4 regions of the Erwinia sp. AnSW2-5 genome follow, and region 2 is predicted to be linked to each of the others. Evidence: predicted binding sites of a transcription regulator. Region 2 holds the regulator's gene; each other region holds the start of a gene.

Region 1 (3,928 bases), on a different contig from region 2:
GCTGGCTGAGTCAGCGCATACCGCCTCCTTTGCGGCCATTGAGGCGGGGCGGGGTGACACCACGCTGACCTACTTCGAGTACGGCACGCTATCGGCGCTGTGGCTGTTTGCTGAAGCGAAGCTGGATGTGGTGATCCTTGAAGTCGGGCTGGGCGGGCGTCTTGATGCCACCAATATTGTCGATGCTGATGTTGCCGTGGTGACCAGCATCGCGCTGGATCATACCGACTGGCTGGGGCCGGATCGCGAAAGCATTGGCCGTGAGAAAGCCGGGGTGTTCCGCCCAGGAAAACCTGCCGTGGTAGGCGAGCCGGATATGCCACATACCATCGCTGACGTGGCAGCAGAGAAGGGCGCACAGTTGTTGCAGCGCGACCGCGACTGGTCATATAGCGTAACCAATGACAGCTGGTCTTTCCGCGATGCCCACGGCACTGTGGAGCAGCTTCCGTTGCCACAGGTGCCGCTGCCGAATGCGGCTACCGCACTGGCGGCGCTGCGTGCATCACCGCTTAACGTCGATGAGGCAGTCATCCGCCGTTCACTACACCTGGCCATGTTGCCCGGTCGTTTTCAGACGGTAGCTGAATCACCAAGGGTGATCCTCGATGTGGCACACAACCCCCATGCAGCAGGCTATCTGGCGGGGCGACTGGCAGAGGTGCCACGCAACGGCAAGGTTCATGCGGTGGTAGGGATGCTGCACGATAAAGATATCAAAGGTACGCTGGCCTGCCTCGCGCCGCAGGTGGATTACTGGTACTGCGCGCCGCTTGACGGCCCGCGCGGTGCCACCGCTGAACAGCTGATGGCGCATCTTGCGGATGCGCAGGCGTTTGGCTCGGTTGAGCTTGCCTGGCGACAGGCACTGCAACAGGCAACCGAACAGGATATTGTGCTGGTGTGTGGTTCGTTCCACACCGTGGCACAGGTCATGGAAACGATGGAAACGGAGAACGGCAGTGGCAAGTAAGTTTCAAAACCGTTTAGTCGGAACCATCATCATTGTGGCGCTGGGTGTGATTGTGCTGCCCGGCTTACTCGATGGTAAAAAGAAGCACTACAAAGAAGAGTTTGCGGCTATTCCGCTGGTGCCGAAGCCGGAAGATCAACAGGAAACCGATCTGGTGCCGCCAGTGACGCAGACCTTACCGTCACAGCCGCCGGAAGGGGCAGGTGCGGCGATGAGCGCGGGCAGTAATGCGACTGAAAACTCCTCGCAGGCCGACAGCGGCTCCACTGCGCCGCAGTCCTATAGCCCGCCAACGGTGGTGACGTCGCCGCCGGTGAAGCCAGCGCAGCAGCCGCCACCGAAAGTGGTGGAAAAACCGAAGCCTAAGCCGGTCGAAAAACCGATCGAGAAACCGATCGAGAAACCGATCGAGAAGCCTAAGCCTGTTGAAAAACCGAAACCGGTTGAGCCGCAACCGCCGAAAGTAGAGGCGCCTGTTGAGAGTAAGCCAGCGGCAACGGAAACAGCACCTTCAGGGCAGGCCTGGGTCGTGCAGCTTGGCGCGTTGAAAAACGCGGCAAAAGTGAATGAAATCGTCGCACAGCTTCGCCTGTCAGGCTACCGTGCCTTTACCGTTCCAGCCACGCCGGTTCAGGGGCAGATAACCCGTATTTACGTCGGGCCGGATGCCTCGAAAGCGAAAATGCAGGCTGCCGTTGGCACGTTGCAGGGGATCTCGGGGCTGGGCGGGGTGGTTAAACCGTACAGTGTTAAATAAGCCGTTCTGGTCCGTTGTTTCTTTAAGCCGCGGGCTATTATTGCGATAGCGATGATCACCCCGCGCCCGGAGCCGACACCACGTCACTCCGGGCGTCCTGCGTGATGCTGCTGGCAAATCAAGGTATTGCGTGGCGTGTCCGGGCCGGTGAAAACGGTGTCCGAAAGCGGTTTTTTTAAGCGTTCTCGTTTATTTAAATCACGTCAGGAAAACGCTACGCAAACGTTTTCTTTTTCTGTTAGAATTCGCCCCGAACTGAGGCAGTATCCCCTTGCACCTGTGCTTACAGGGGGAAACAGGCTGATACAGGGGCATGGTCACTGGAAGCGTTCATGGTCTGGATAGATTACGTCATTATTGCGGTTATTGGTTTTTCGGCTCTTGTTAGCCTGATCCGAGGGTTTGTTCGGGAAGCTCTTTCTCTCGTCACCTGGGGTTGCGCATTTTTTGTCGCCAGTCATTACTACTCCTTCCTTGCCGTCTGGTTCACAGGATTTGAAGACGAACTGGTTCGAAATGGGATCGCCGTGGCGGTGTTATTCATTGCTACCCTGATTGTTGGGGCCATTGTTAACTACGTTATTGGTTCGCTGGTTGAAAAAACCGGCCTGTCGGGAACCGACAGAGTCCTTGGCGTGTGTTTTGGGGCATTACGCGGTGTGCTGATCGTTTCAGCCATGCTGTTTTTCCTCGACACATTCACCGGTTTTTCTAAAAGTCCGGACTGGCAGCAGTCCCAGCTAATCCCTCAGTTCAGTAGTATTATCAGGTGGTTTTTTGATTACCTGAAAAGCACGTCGAGTTTTTTGCCCCGGTAATCGCACCGGGGTTGCGGCTTATGAGGAAATGTCAATATGTGCGGTATTGTCGGGATCGCCGGTTTTGCACCGGTCAACCAGTCGATTTATGACGCGTTAACGGTGCTTCAGCACCGTGGGCAGGATGCCGCAGGCATCGTTACCATTGATGCATTGAATTGCTTCCGTCTGCGCAAAGCAAACGGCCTGGTTAGCGATGTATTTGAAGCCCGCCACATGCAGCGTATGCAAGGCAATATGGGGATCGGCCACGTTCGTTACCCAACGGCAGGAAGCTCAAGCGCTTCTGAAGCCCAGCCTTTCTACGTGAACTCCCCTTACGGTATTACTCTTGCCCATAACGGCAACCTGACCAACGCCCACGAACTGCGTAAAGAGCTGTTTGAAACCGGTCGTCGTCACGTGAATACCACCTCTGATTCTGAAATCCTGCTGAATATCTTTGCGCAGGAAGTGGATCGTTTCCAGCATGACCCGCTGGAAGCAGAGAACATCTTCTCCGCCGTTGCAGCAGTGCATCAGCGCGTACGCGGTGCTTATGCCTGCGTTGCGATGATCATCGGCCACGGTCTGGTGGCCTTCCGCGATCCTAACGGCATTCGTCCGCTGGTGATCGGCAAACGCGCGATGGCCGATGGCCGTATCGAGTATATGGTGGCTTCAGAGAGCGTGGCGCTGGATACCCTTGGGTATGAGTTCCTGCGCGATGTGGCACCGGGCGAAGCGGTCTATGTGACCGTCAATGGTCAGCTGTCTACCCGCCAGTGTGCTGAAAATCCAAAGTGGAATCCGTGCCTGTTCGAGTACGTTTACTTTGCACGCCCGGACTCGTTCCTCAACAAGATTTCGGTATACAGCGCCCGCGTGCGTATGGGAACCAAACTCGGTGCCAAGATTGCCCGAGAGTGGGAAGATCTGGATATCGATGTGGTCATTCCAATCCCTGAAACCTCCTGCGATATCGCACTGGAGATGGCGCGTATTCTTGACAAGCCCTACCGTCAGGGCTTTGTGAAAAACCGTTACGTTGGCCGTACCTTTATTATGCCAGGTCAGCACCTGCGTCGCAGCGCGGTTCGCCGTAAGCTGAACGCAAACCGTGCTGAGTTCCGGGGTAAAAACGTGCTGCTGGTGGATGACTCCATCGTGCGCGGTACCACCTCTGAGCAGATCATCGAAATGGCACGTGAAGCCGGAGCGAAGAAAGTGTATCTCGCTTCAGCGGCACCGGAAATTCGCTTCCCGAACGTGTATGGAATTGATATGCCAAGCGCCACTGAGCTGATTGCTCACGGCCGCGAAGTGGAAGAAATCCGCCAGCTGATCGGTGCCGATGCCCTGATTTTCCAGGATCTGAGCGACCTGATTGAAGCCGTGCGT
Region 2 (3,928 bases):
GCCGGGTGCGCGAGGCTTAACGGCGACGTGGTCGTCTGCCGGGCGCGACGATAAGCGTAATGTCGGGATCAGTAGCGCGAGACTGACCAGCAACAGGACAACAAAAATAGAACGCCATGAAAAATGGTGCAGCAGCCAGGCACCCAACAGGGGAGCCAGCGCTGGCGAGAGGGCGACCAGGGGCATAATGGTGGCAAAGACACGGTTAGCCTGCGGACCCGTGTAGCGGTCAACCACCAGAGCCTGCCAGCTCACCGCCGCTGCGCATACCCCCACGGCCTGAACAAAGCGAACGACCAGCAGCCAGAACGCCGACTCCACCCACAGCATGGCCGCACAGCCAATGGCGAAGAGACTCAACCCCATGAGCAATACAGGTTTACGGCCGATGCGATCGGACAACGGGCCCCAGACCAGCTGCGCGCAGGCAAAGCCGGCGAGGAAGATGCTCAGACTGGCGCTGATGGCACCTGCCTCGGTGCGCAGATCTTGTTGCATCACGCCAAAAGCGGGAAGGTACATATCGGTAGCAAGAAAGCCCAGCATGCTGAGCAGCGCAAGGTAAATCATAAATCCTTTAGAACGCATAGTTTTTAACTCTTATTAGACAATTTTTTTACGCGTGCAGTGTAATCGCGTGCTGACCAGCCTGTGAAACGCTAATATTCGTGGGTTGCAGTGAAAAATATTGAAGGCAAACTATGTGGTCTGAACATTCTCTTGAAGTGGTTGACGCGGTGGCGAGGACGGGCAGCTTCACCGCTGCGGCAGCAGAGCTTCATCGCGTCCCTTCCGCTGTCAGTTATACCGTGCGTCAGTTGGAAGCGTGGCTGGCCGTCAGTCTGTTTGAACGCCGCCACCGTGATGTGGAGTTAACGGAAGCCGGGCGGGTTTTCATTGAAGAGGGGCGTGCTGTTATCAAAAAAATGCTCGTCACCCGCACGCGCTGTCAGCAGGTGGCTAACGGCTGGCGCGGGCAAATCAATATTGCGGTCGACAGAATTGTACGCCCGGCACGCACCCGACAGCTGGTGGTGGATTTTTACCGGCATTTTCCCGACATGGAGCTGCACATCATGCCGGAAGTGTTCAATGGTGTGTGGGATGCACTGGCTGACGGCCGCGTCGATGTCGCGATCGGGGCGACTCAGGCGATCCCGGTGCGAGGACGTTTTGCTTATCGTGATATGGGAAGCCTTAACTGGCGCTGTGTGGTGAAAACGGCGCATCCGTTACTCAGCCATCAAGGGCCGTTAAGTGAGACGTTAATTCGTGAGTGGCCCTCGCTGGTGTTGGAGGACACCTCACGTGCGTTGCCGAAACGCACTACATGGACATTAGATAATCAGCGACGACTGGTGGTGCCAGACTGGGAAAGCGCGTTTGACTGCCTGCGCGCGGGGTTGTGTGTTGGGATGGTTCCGGGGCATTTTGCCCAGCCCTGGCTGCAACAGGGCGTGCTGGGAGAAGTGATTCTGACGTCATCCTTTCCCGACAGCCCCTGTTACCTCAGCTGGTCTGAACACAGCGCCTCACCGGCGCTGAGTTGGTTACTGGAGTATCTGGGCAGCACAGAAACCCTGAATGCAGAGTGGCTGAGCGAACAACCCGGTCCCTCGCTGTTGAGCGATTAACGGCGGTAGTCGCGGAAAGGACCATCGGCAACGGAACGGCGCTCAATCAGTGAAGGGTGAACTTCAATGGTTTGCGGATCTTCGCGCTTGCTGGTGATACGGTCCAGCAACATATCAAAAGCGGTTTCGCCCAGACGTTCTTTCGGCTGGTGGACAGTGGTCAGTGCAGGCGTGAAGTAGCGTGCGTTGCGCACGTTATCATAACCGATCACTGAAATATCCTGCGGCACGCGCAGACCCATTTCATCTGCTGCGCAAATCGCGCCCATGGCCATAATATCACCACCACAGAAAATGGCCGTCGGGCGCTGTTTTTGCGACAAAATCTGCTGCATGGCGCGATAGCCAGACTCAGGTTCAAAGTCACCCTGCACCAGCCATTCATCACGCAGTGTGATACCTGCTTCTGCCAGTGCTTTCAGGAATCCGGCATGGCGGCCACCGCCTGTATTACGCTCAAGCTGACCCGGAATTGCACCAATATCGCGGTGCCCACGTTCGATCAGATAACGCCCGGCCAGGTAACCGCCCTCAAAAGCATTATCAAGCACGGTATCCGTGAAATCACCGCGCGACTCGCCCCAGTCCATGACGACCATCGGAATATTACGGTTGTCTTCCAGCATGGAAATCAGCGTGTCGGGATATTCTGAACACATCACCAGCAGCCCATCGACGCGTTTCTGCGCCATCATTGACAGATAGGCCTGTTGTTTGTGCAGGTCATTGTGCGCATTGCCCAAAATCAACGTGTAGCCTTTGGCAAAGCAGCGGTTTTCTATTGCTTCAATGATCTCTGCAAAATAGGGCGCTTCACTGGATGTTGCCAGCAGGCCAATGGTTTTGGTGTGGTTGACCTTCAGACTTCGGGCTACGGCGCTGGGGGAGTAATGCAATTCTTTAATTGCAACCCATACCGCTTCGCGCGTCTCTTCGGCTACAAAGCGCGTTTTGTTAATCACATGGGACACGGTGGTGGTGGAAACACCGGCGCGCTTTGCCACATCCTTAATTGTTGCCATTAAAATCGTACTCCTGGTGTTATCATAATCTCTTGATAACTAATTGGTTAAACGTTTGCCTGGGTACAGCCATTCCTGCCCGACCAGAATTATTTTAGGTGCTGTCTCAAAGGGTCGGGAGGGGGGTGAATCGTCCGAAGAGTGACATGCAGTGCTGGCTTTTACACGTTGCCAACGGTGTTGCGCAACGTAATGAGGAATTCTAACAAGGCTGCGCACAGAAAACGAGATTTTTACGGGTAACTGTGGGAAAATCTGTTGGCTTACTAAAAACAAGGTTATTGAGGAGAGAGAATGAACACTGATATGAAAATGACTGCACTAACCGTTGTGGGTTCACTGTTGATGATTATTGCGTTTAGTTTTACCGCTGTGATGCATTAAGTTTTGCCAGGGAGGAGGAAACTCTTCCCGAACCTTCAGGCATTATCGAATCGTTTTAGGCGTCATCATCCGGCGCGCACCAATGTAGTGTTCCTGCCAGTAATCTTCGCTTAACGCACTGACCTGAATATCTTTACCGGTCCGTGGAGACTGAATAAATTTCCCACCACCCAGATAGACACCAACGTGATCAGCGGTGCCACGCCCGTTGATACGGAAGAAGACCAGGTCACCTTTCTCTAACTGATCGCGCTTAATCGAAGCCGCATCGCGCAGATGGAACATTTCATTGGCCGTACGCGGGATCTTAAACTTTACCAGATCCTTATAGGCGTACCACACCAGACCACTGCAGTCGAACCCGGTTTTCGGCGAGGTGCCACCCCATTGATAAGGTTTACCAAGCTGGCCCATCAGCTTGTTCATCGCCGTTTCACGCGCTTTCTGGTAGCGTGCGCGATGCGCTTTGCTGAGTTTGAGCGGGGCGTTGAGTGCATCGTTATCATCTTCGGCGGTTTTGCTGCCTGCACGCTGACGACCATAATGTTTTTTGTCCGCTTTTTTGCTGGCCGCAAGCTTTTTGCTCAGTGCTTTCTTTTCCACTTTCGCATTACGCACGGGGGCCGCTGCGCTGGTTTTTTTCTTCTCTTTCTCTTTCAGTTTTTTTGCCAGCAGGAGCCCGGCTGATTTAGAGGACTCTTTTTTAACAATTTCTTTGGCTTTTTTACTGGCAGGTTCTTTGATTTTTTTGGTCGAGGTGGCTTTTACCGGGCGGCGCTTACGGCGGTCATCTACACGCGCAGTGTTGCTGTCGGCTTTTTGCTGTTTTGCATTAATAGGGGTATGTGGCGATGCGTGCGCCATGTTGAAAAACAACTGGGTGAAAGC
Region 3 (3,928 bases), on a different contig from region 2:
AGCAACCGTTCTGTGGGGATGGGGCCAGTTTGAGGTAAGCCGGGCGGCACGCGACAGGACGTCGCGTGCCGAGGCCCGCATATATGCGGCCGTTGCCGTTCCGGCGTGCTCAAACTGGCCCCGGACCTGAAGCCAGACTGCCAGCCATTCATTTTTGTGGGTGTCCCTCAGAGGGCGACCCTTTTTTCACTCACCGCCCATCCCATTTTCCCTTCCCCAATCCTTACAAAATCTGTTTTACTGATAATCCTCACGCGCTGGCGTAAAATTCTTATTATCTGGTTTTAATTGTGGCGCAGACGTTAACCGGTGGTTAATCTGTATGCGGCTTGAATGAATAGAAATCTGTCAGGAATGAATAATTATGAGTAATGCAGAAATCCGTATCGCCATTGTGGGAGCCGCAGGGCGTATGGGGCGTCAGCTGATTCAGGCAACGGTTCAGGCTGAAGGTACGCGTTTGGGCGCAGCGCTGGTGCGTTCAGGTTCGTCGCTGACGGGCGCAGATGCCGGAGAACTGGCAGGTTGTGGTGTACTGGGCATTAAAGTGACGGATAACCTTGATGCAGTGGTGAATGATTTCGATGTCTTGATCGATTTCACCCGCCCGGAAGGCACGCTGCACTATCTGGAGTTTTGCCGTCAGCATAAAAAAGCGATGGTTATTGGTACCACCGGTTTCGATGAAGAAGGTAAAGCCGCCATCAAAGCCGCTTCTGCCGATATCGGCATCGTGTTTGCCGCCAACTTTAGCGTAGGTGTTAACCTGGTGCTGAAGCTGCTGGAGAAAGCCGCCAAAGTGATGGGTGACTACGCGGATATCGAGATCATCGAAGCGCATCACCGTCATAAAGTGGATGCACCATCGGGTACCGCGCTGGCGATGGGTGAAGCCATTGCTGATGCGATGAACTGGAACCTGAATGAGCATGCGGTCTATAGCCGCGAAGGTTACACCGGTGAGCGTGAAGCACAGACCATCGGTTTTGCCACTGTACGTGCCGGGGATATCGTTGGTGAGCACACGGCGATGTTTGCAGATATTGGCGAGCGGGTAGAGATAACCCACAAGGCTTCAAGCCGCATGACCTTCGCTAATGGCGCAGTTCGTGCAGCAGTATGGTTGAAAGCGCATAAAACAGGCCTTCATGATATGCGTAGCGTTCTTAATCTTGATGATTTATAAGTGTTGTGTACCATCGTGATGTGGTTATTTCAATCATAAGGTTCTGATTGGGTGGGCAATAATTTTATTGCCCTTTTTGTTTTTGTAATAATGACGGGTTAATCATTAATCTTTCGTGTTGTTGTTATATTTTGGTGTTATCACTGTTTTTATTCCTCGATAAACGCTATTTTTGACCATTTGGTCCACTTTTTCACTCTCTACCCCCTAAAATTATGCACAATCGTTCAGGCAACCGATTTTATGGCCAGGATGTGTCATGCTTTCAGGGTAAATCTTCCGGTTTTACGCTCAGTTAGTTAAAAAACGCAGAAAAACCTCCTCGCAGGGTAGACAATAGCGAGGGCTATCATTAGAATGCGCGCAATTTGCCAAAAACTGAGCAGTCAGGCAGTTTTTGCATTGATTTTGGGGTCATTCCTGAATTAATATGCAGATATTGTGACTGTTTATTCCCTGGAGGATGTTTTGATTAAGTCAGCGCTATTGGTTCTGGAAGACGGAACCCAATTCCACGGTCGGGCCATCGGGGCAATCGGTTCGGCAGTGGGAGAAGTTGTTTTCAACACGTCAATGACCGGTTATCAAGAAATCCTCACTGATCCCTCCTATTCCCGCCAGATCGTCACTCTTACTTATCCCCATATCGGCAATGTCGGCACCAACTCCGCTGACGCAGAATCTTCTCAGGTACATGCATCGGGTCTGGTTATCCGTGATTTACCGCTGATTGCCAGCAACTACCGCAATGAAGAAGGCCTGTCTGATTACCTGACTCGCCACAACATTGTCGCTATTGCCGATATCGATACGCGTAAGCTGACTCGTTTGCTGCGCGAAAAAGGGGCACAGAATGGCTGTATCATTGCGGGCGATGCGCTGGACGCCGCCGTGGCACTGGAAAAAGCCAAAGCCTTCCCTGGCCTGAAAGGCATGGACCTGGCGAAAGAAGTGACCACCCCGGATGCCTACCCATGGCAGCAGGGAAGCTGGACGCTGGAAGGTGAACTGCCTGCGCCGAAGACTGATGCAGAACTGCCGTTCCATGTTGTCGCTTACGACTACGGCGTGAAGCGTAACATTCTGCGTATGCTGGTTGATCGCGGCTGCCGCCTGACCGTTGTTCCGGCGCAGACTTCCGCTGAAGATGTGCTGAAGCTGAACCCGGACGGTGTGTTCCTCTCTAACGGCCCTGGTGACCCGGAACCGTGTGACTATGCGATTACGGCGATTAAACGCCTGCTGGAAACCGACATTCCGGTATTCGGTATCTGCCTTGGCCACCAGTTACTGGCGCTGGCCAGCGGTGCTAAAACCGTGAAGATGAAGCTGGGTCACCACGGTGGTAACCACCCGGTGAAAGATCACGATAACAATACTGTGATGATTACCGCCCAGAACCACGGTTTTGCCGTCGACGATAGCCAGCTGCCTTCAAATCTGCGTGTGACCCATACCTCTCTGTTTGACCATACGGTACAGGGTATTCACCGCACCGATAAAGCAGCCTTCAGCTTCCAGGGTCACCCGGAAGCCAGCCCAGGCCCGCACGATGCTGCCCCATTGTTCGATCACTTTATCGAACTGATTAAAGCTGCTAAATAAGATCGGGAGAGAAAGAAAATGCCAAAACGTACAGACATAAAAAGTATCCTGATCCTTGGTGCTGGCCCGATTGTAATCGGCCAGGCCTGCGAATTTGACTACTCGGGTGCCCAGGCGTGTAAAGCGCTGCGTGAAGAGGGCTACCGCGTTATCCTGGTGAACTCCAACCCTGCCACCATCATGACCGACCCGGATATGGCCGATGCGACCTACATCGAACCTATCCACTGGGAAGTGGTGCGCAAAATCATTGAGAAAGAGCGCCCGGATGCCGTGCTGCCAACGATGGGCGGCCAGACTGCGCTGAACTGTGCGCTGGAGCTGGAACGTCAGGGCGTGTTGGCTGAATTTGGTGTCACGATGATCGGCGCCACTGCGGATGCCATCGATAAAGCCGAAGACCGTCGTCGTTTCGACGTCGCGATGAAGAAAATCGGCCTCGACACCGCGCGTTCCGGTATCGCCCACACCATGGAAGAAGCGCTGGCGGTTGCCGCTGACGTGGGCTTCCCGTGCATTATCCGTCCGTCATTCACCATGGGTGGCACGGGCGGCGGTATCGCTTACAACCGCGAAGAGTTTGAAGAGATTTGCGAGCGCGGCCTCGACCTGTCGCCCACCAATGAGCTGCTGATTGATGAGTCGCTGATTGGCTGGAAAGAGTACGAGATGGAAGTGGTGCGTGATAAAAACGACAACTGCATCATCGTCTGCTCGATTGAAAACTTCGATGCGATGGGGATTCACACCGGTGACTCCATCACGGTTGCGCCAGCACAGACGCTGACCGACAAAGAGTACCAGATCATGCGTAACGCCTCGCTGGCGGTACTGCGTGAAATCGGTGTGGAAACCGGCGGTTCAAACGTACAGTTCTCGGTTAACCCGGAAAACGGTCGTCTGATTGTCATTGAGATGAACCCGCGCGTATCGCGTTCTTCCGCGCTGGCATCCAAAGCGACCGGTTTCCCGATTGCAAAAATCGCCGCCAAGCTGGCCGTCGGCTTTACGCTGGATGAGCTGACCAACGACATCACCGGTGGTTTGACTCCTGCCTCCTTCGAACCGTCCATCGACTACGTTGTGACGAAGATCCCGCGCTTTAACTTCGAGAAGTTTGCCGGTGCCAATGACCGT
Region 4 (3,928 bases), on a different contig from region 2:
AGCGAAAGCGGTTAGCGACAAGCCTTCATTGCTGATGTGCAAAACTGTTATCGGCTTCGGTTCACCGAACAAAGCCGGTACGCATGATTCCCACGGCGCGCCGCTGGGTGATGATGAGATCGCACTGACCCGTAAGCAACTGGGTTGGAACTATGCGCCGTTTGAAATTCCTTCAGACATCTATGCTCAGTGGGATGCGAAAGAAGCAGGCAAGGCGAAAGAAGCGGCATGGAATGAGAAGTTTGCTGCCTATGCGAAAGCCTTCCCTGAACTGGCGGAAGAGTTCACACGCCGCGTGAAGAACGAACTGCCAGCGAACTGGGCAACCGAGTCGCAGAAGTTTGTTGAAGAGCTGCAGGCTAACCCGTCTAAAATCGCCAGCCGTAAAGCGTCACAGAATGCCATTGAAGCCTTTGGTAAACTGCTGCCGGAATACCTGGGCGGTTCCGCTGATCTGGCACCAAGCAACCTGACAATGTGGTCTGGTTCTAAGCCAATCAACGAAGATGCAGCGGGTAACTACATCCATTACGGTGTGCGCGAATTCGGTATGACCGCGATTGCCAACGGCATCACCCTGCACGGCGGTTTCCTGCCGTACACCGCGACCTTCCTGATGTTTGTTGAATATGCCCGTAATGCGGCGCGTATGGCGGCACTGATGAAGATCCGCCAGGTGATGGTCTACACCCATGACTCTATCGGTCTGGGCGAAGACGGCCCGACTCACCAGCCGGTTGAGCAGATCGCCAGCCTGCGAGTCACGCCGAACATGAGCCTGTGGCGTCCATGTGACCAGGTAGAATCAGCCATTGCATGGAAATATGCGATTGAGCGTAACGATGGCCCGACGGCCCTGATCCTGTCACGTCAGAATCTGGCACAGCAGGACCGTACTGCTGAGCAGCTGGCAAACGTGGCACGTGGTGCTTATGTGCTGAAGGACTGCGCAGGTACGCCTGAAGTGATCCTGATTGCAACCGGCTCAGAAGTTGAGCTGGCAGTCGGCGCGTATGACAAACTGACCGCTGAAGGTCGCAAGGTGCGTGTGGTTTCCATGCCATCTACCGATGCTTTCGACAAGCAGGATGCGGCCTACCGTGAAGCCGTGCTGCCGAAAGCAGTCAGCGCACGTGTGGCGATTGAAGCGGGTATCGCAGATTACTGGTTCAAATACGTTGGTCTGAACGGCGCTATCGTCGGTATGACCAGCTTTGGTGAGTCAGCGCCAGCGGAGAAGCTGTTTGAACTGTTTGGCTTCACCGTGGATAACGTTGTTGCTAAAGCAAAAGGCCTGCTGTAATCGGCCATGACCTGCCCGGCACCGGGCAGGTCAGTGATAAACAGGCACCGCATCGCGGTGCCTTTTTTATGCGGTGAGATGCTGGTGCATCTGTCGACGAAATTTCTTCCGATAAATTTGTCTCTGGTCGCTAACTTTTGTCTGATTTTGTGACGTAGATCGAAAGTTGAAAGGCGCAATTGATCCCGATCATTCCTATTATTCCTTACTTCTATTATTCTAGCTGAAGCGTTTCAGTGCTATGTCACACAAGGATCACCATTCAGACTGAGCCTTGTTATGATGCAAGAATATCCTGTACAAATCGCGGTGGCTGGCTCAGGCTAATCCTCCGATTTCATAGTGAATTCTGAAGCAGGAGTGATATGACGGTTCGCATTGCCATTAACGGATTTGGTCGTATAGGACGCAACGTGTTGCGTGCACTGTATGAAACCGGTCGCCGTGCCGAGATTACGGTGGTTGCCATCAATGAGCTGGCAGAGGCAGCCGGAATGGCGCATCTGTTAAAGTATGACACCAGCCACGGGCGCTTCGCCTGGGATGTGCGTCAGGAGCGCGAGCTGCTCTCTGTTGGCGATGACACGATCCGTTTGCTGCACCATACTGAGATTGCGGCACTGCCGTGGCGCGAGCTGAATGTGGATATCGTGCTGGACTGTACCGGCGTTTATGGCAGTCGTGCGGATGGTGAAGCCCATTTGCAGGCAGGGGCCAAAAAGGTTCTGTTCTCACATCCCGGCGGCAACGATCTTGATGCCACAGTGGTCTTTGGCGTGAATGAAAAAGATCTGCTGCCGGAGCATTTACTGGTGTCGAATGCTTCATGCACCACGAACTGCATCATCCCTATTATCAAGCTGTTGGATGATGCGTGGGGGATTGAGTCGGGTACGGTGACAACCATCCACTCTGCCATGCATGACCAGCAGGTGATTGACGCATATCACCCGGATTTACGTCGTACACGTGCGGCCAGTCAGTCGATTATTCCTGTCGACACTCGCCTGGCCGCAGGGATTACGCGCTTCTTCCCAAAATTTAATGATCGTTTTGAAGCGATTGCTGTACGTGTTCCGACCATCAACGTAACGGCCATTGACCTTAGCGTGAGTGTGCGGGATCCCGTCAGCGCCTGCGAGGTTAACGCCCTGTTGCAAAGTGCGTCAGAAGGGGCATTTAGTGGTATAGTGGACTACACGGAATTGCCGTTAGTCTCCATTGATTTTAACCATGATCCGCACAGTGCTATTGTCGACGGCACCCAAACGCGGGTCAGTGGTCAGCACCTTATCAAGACATTAGTCTGGTGCGATAACGAATGGGGCTTTGCTAATCGTATGATCGATACGACGTTAGCGATGGCCGCCAGCGGTTTCAGGTAAGGCGCGTACAGCGTCTGTAAAACTTTGAGAATCAACGAGAGGGTTCACCATGTCTGTAATTAAGATGACCGATCTGGATCTGGCTGGTAAACGTGTTCTGATCCGTGCGGATCTGAACGTGCCAGTTAAAGAAGGGAAAGTGACGTCGGATGCACGTATTCGCGCTTCCCTGCCGACCATTGAGGCGGCACTGAAGCAGGGCGCAAAAGTGATGGTTACCTCTCACCTGGGTCGCCCGACCGAAGGTGAATACAACGAAGAGTTTTCTCTGCTGCCGGTAGTGAACTACCTGAAAGACAAGTTGGGTGCAGATAATGTTTCACTGGCCAAAGATTACCTGGACGGCGTTGAGCTGACCGCAGGTAAACTGGTTGTGCTGGAAAACGTGCGCTTTAACAAAGGCGAGAAAAAAGACGACGAAACCCTCTCTAAAAAATATGCAGCCCTGTGCGACATCTTCGTGATGGATGCTTTCGGTACGGCTCACCGTGCTCAGGCGTCTACTCATGGCGTGGGCAAGTTCGCGCCAATCGCCTGTGCGGGTCCGCTGCTGTCAGGTGAACTGGAAGCGCTGGGCAAAGCCCTGAAAACCCCGGCTCGCCCAATGGTTGCTGTGGTCGGTGGTTCTAAAGTTTCTACCAAATTCGATGTGCTTAACTCGCTGGTGAACATTGCTGACACCGTGATTGTTGGTGGTGGCATCGCGAACACCTTCGTGGCTATCGACAACAACGTTGGTAAATCTCTGTACGAACCTGACTTCGTTGCTGCGGCTAAGAAACTGCGCGACGAATACAAAATTCCGGTTCCTACTGACTCCCGCGTAGGCACGGAATTCTCTGAAACTGCACCTTCTACCGTGAAGAAAGTGTCTGAGGTTCAGGACAACGAAGAGATCATGGACTTCGGCGACGAAACCGCACTGGCAATGGCTAAGTTGTTGAAAGAAGCCAAAACTATTCTGTGGAACGGCCCGGTAGGCGTGTTCGAATTCCCGAACTTCCGTAAAGGCACCGAAATCATCGCGAACGCGATTGCAGACAGTGACGCATTCTCCATTGCAGGCGGCGGTGATACGCTGGCCGCTATCGACCTGTTTGGTATCGAAGATAAAATCTCTTATATCTCTACCGGTGGCGGTGCATTCCTTGAGTTCGTGGAAGGCAAAACCTTGCCTGCGGTTGCCATGCTGGAAGAGCGTGCAAAGCAGAAGTAATTAAACCTCAGCGCGGGGTGTAAG

The links. Region 2 encodes PurR, which represses purine synthesis genes. Its sites were predicted from a motif close to CANGCAAACGTTTGCNTG; they were not measured.
Region 1: cvpA (colicin V production protein) is a predicted target of PurR. The motif match lies at 1,946-1,963, and genes of this name have one in related genera.
Region 3: carA (glutamine-hydrolyzing carbamoyl-phosphate synthase small subunit) is a predicted target of PurR. The motif match lies at 1,415-1,432, and genes of this name have one in related genera.
Region 4: epd (erythrose-4-phosphate dehydrogenase) is a predicted target of PurR. The motif match lies at 1,430-1,447, and genes of this name have one in related genera.

Annotation. Positions count from the first base shown of each region.
Region 1 covers NZ_JBJGXA010000011.1:80,321-84,248, forward strand. Annotated here, with positions in the region: gene folC (bifunctional tetrahydrofolate synthase/dihydrofolate synthase) at 1-973, shown strand, start outside; gene dedD (cell division protein DedD) at 963-1,730, shown strand; gene cvpA (colicin V production protein) at 2,063-2,548, shown strand; gene purF (amidophosphoribosyltransferase) at 2,585-3,928, shown strand, end outside.
Region 2 covers NZ_JBJGXA010000023.1:50,212-54,139, forward strand. Annotated here, with positions in the region: gene punC (purine nucleoside transporter PunC) at 1-588, opposite strand, end outside; gene punR (DNA-binding transcriptional activator PunR) at 702-1,634, shown strand; gene purR (HTH-type transcriptional repressor PurR) at 1,631-2,656, opposite strand; gene ACFL9S_RS16030 (YnhF family membrane protein) at 2,963-3,040, shown strand; gene ACFL9S_RS16035 (C40 family peptidase) at 3,083-3,928, opposite strand, start outside.
Region 3 covers NZ_JBJGXA010000037.1:16-3,943, forward strand. Annotated here, with positions in the region: gene dapB (4-hydroxy-tetrahydrodipicolinate reductase) at 365-1,186, shown strand; gene carA (glutamine-hydrolyzing carbamoyl-phosphate synthase small subunit) at 1,655-2,791, shown strand; gene carB (carbamoyl-phosphate synthase large subunit) at 2,810-3,928, shown strand, end outside.
Region 4 covers NZ_JBJGXA010000031.1:48,460-52,387, forward strand. Annotated here, with positions in the region: gene tkt (transketolase) at 1-1,303, shown strand, start outside; gene epd (erythrose-4-phosphate dehydrogenase) at 1,669-2,688, shown strand; gene pgk (phosphoglycerate kinase) at 2,738-3,904, shown strand.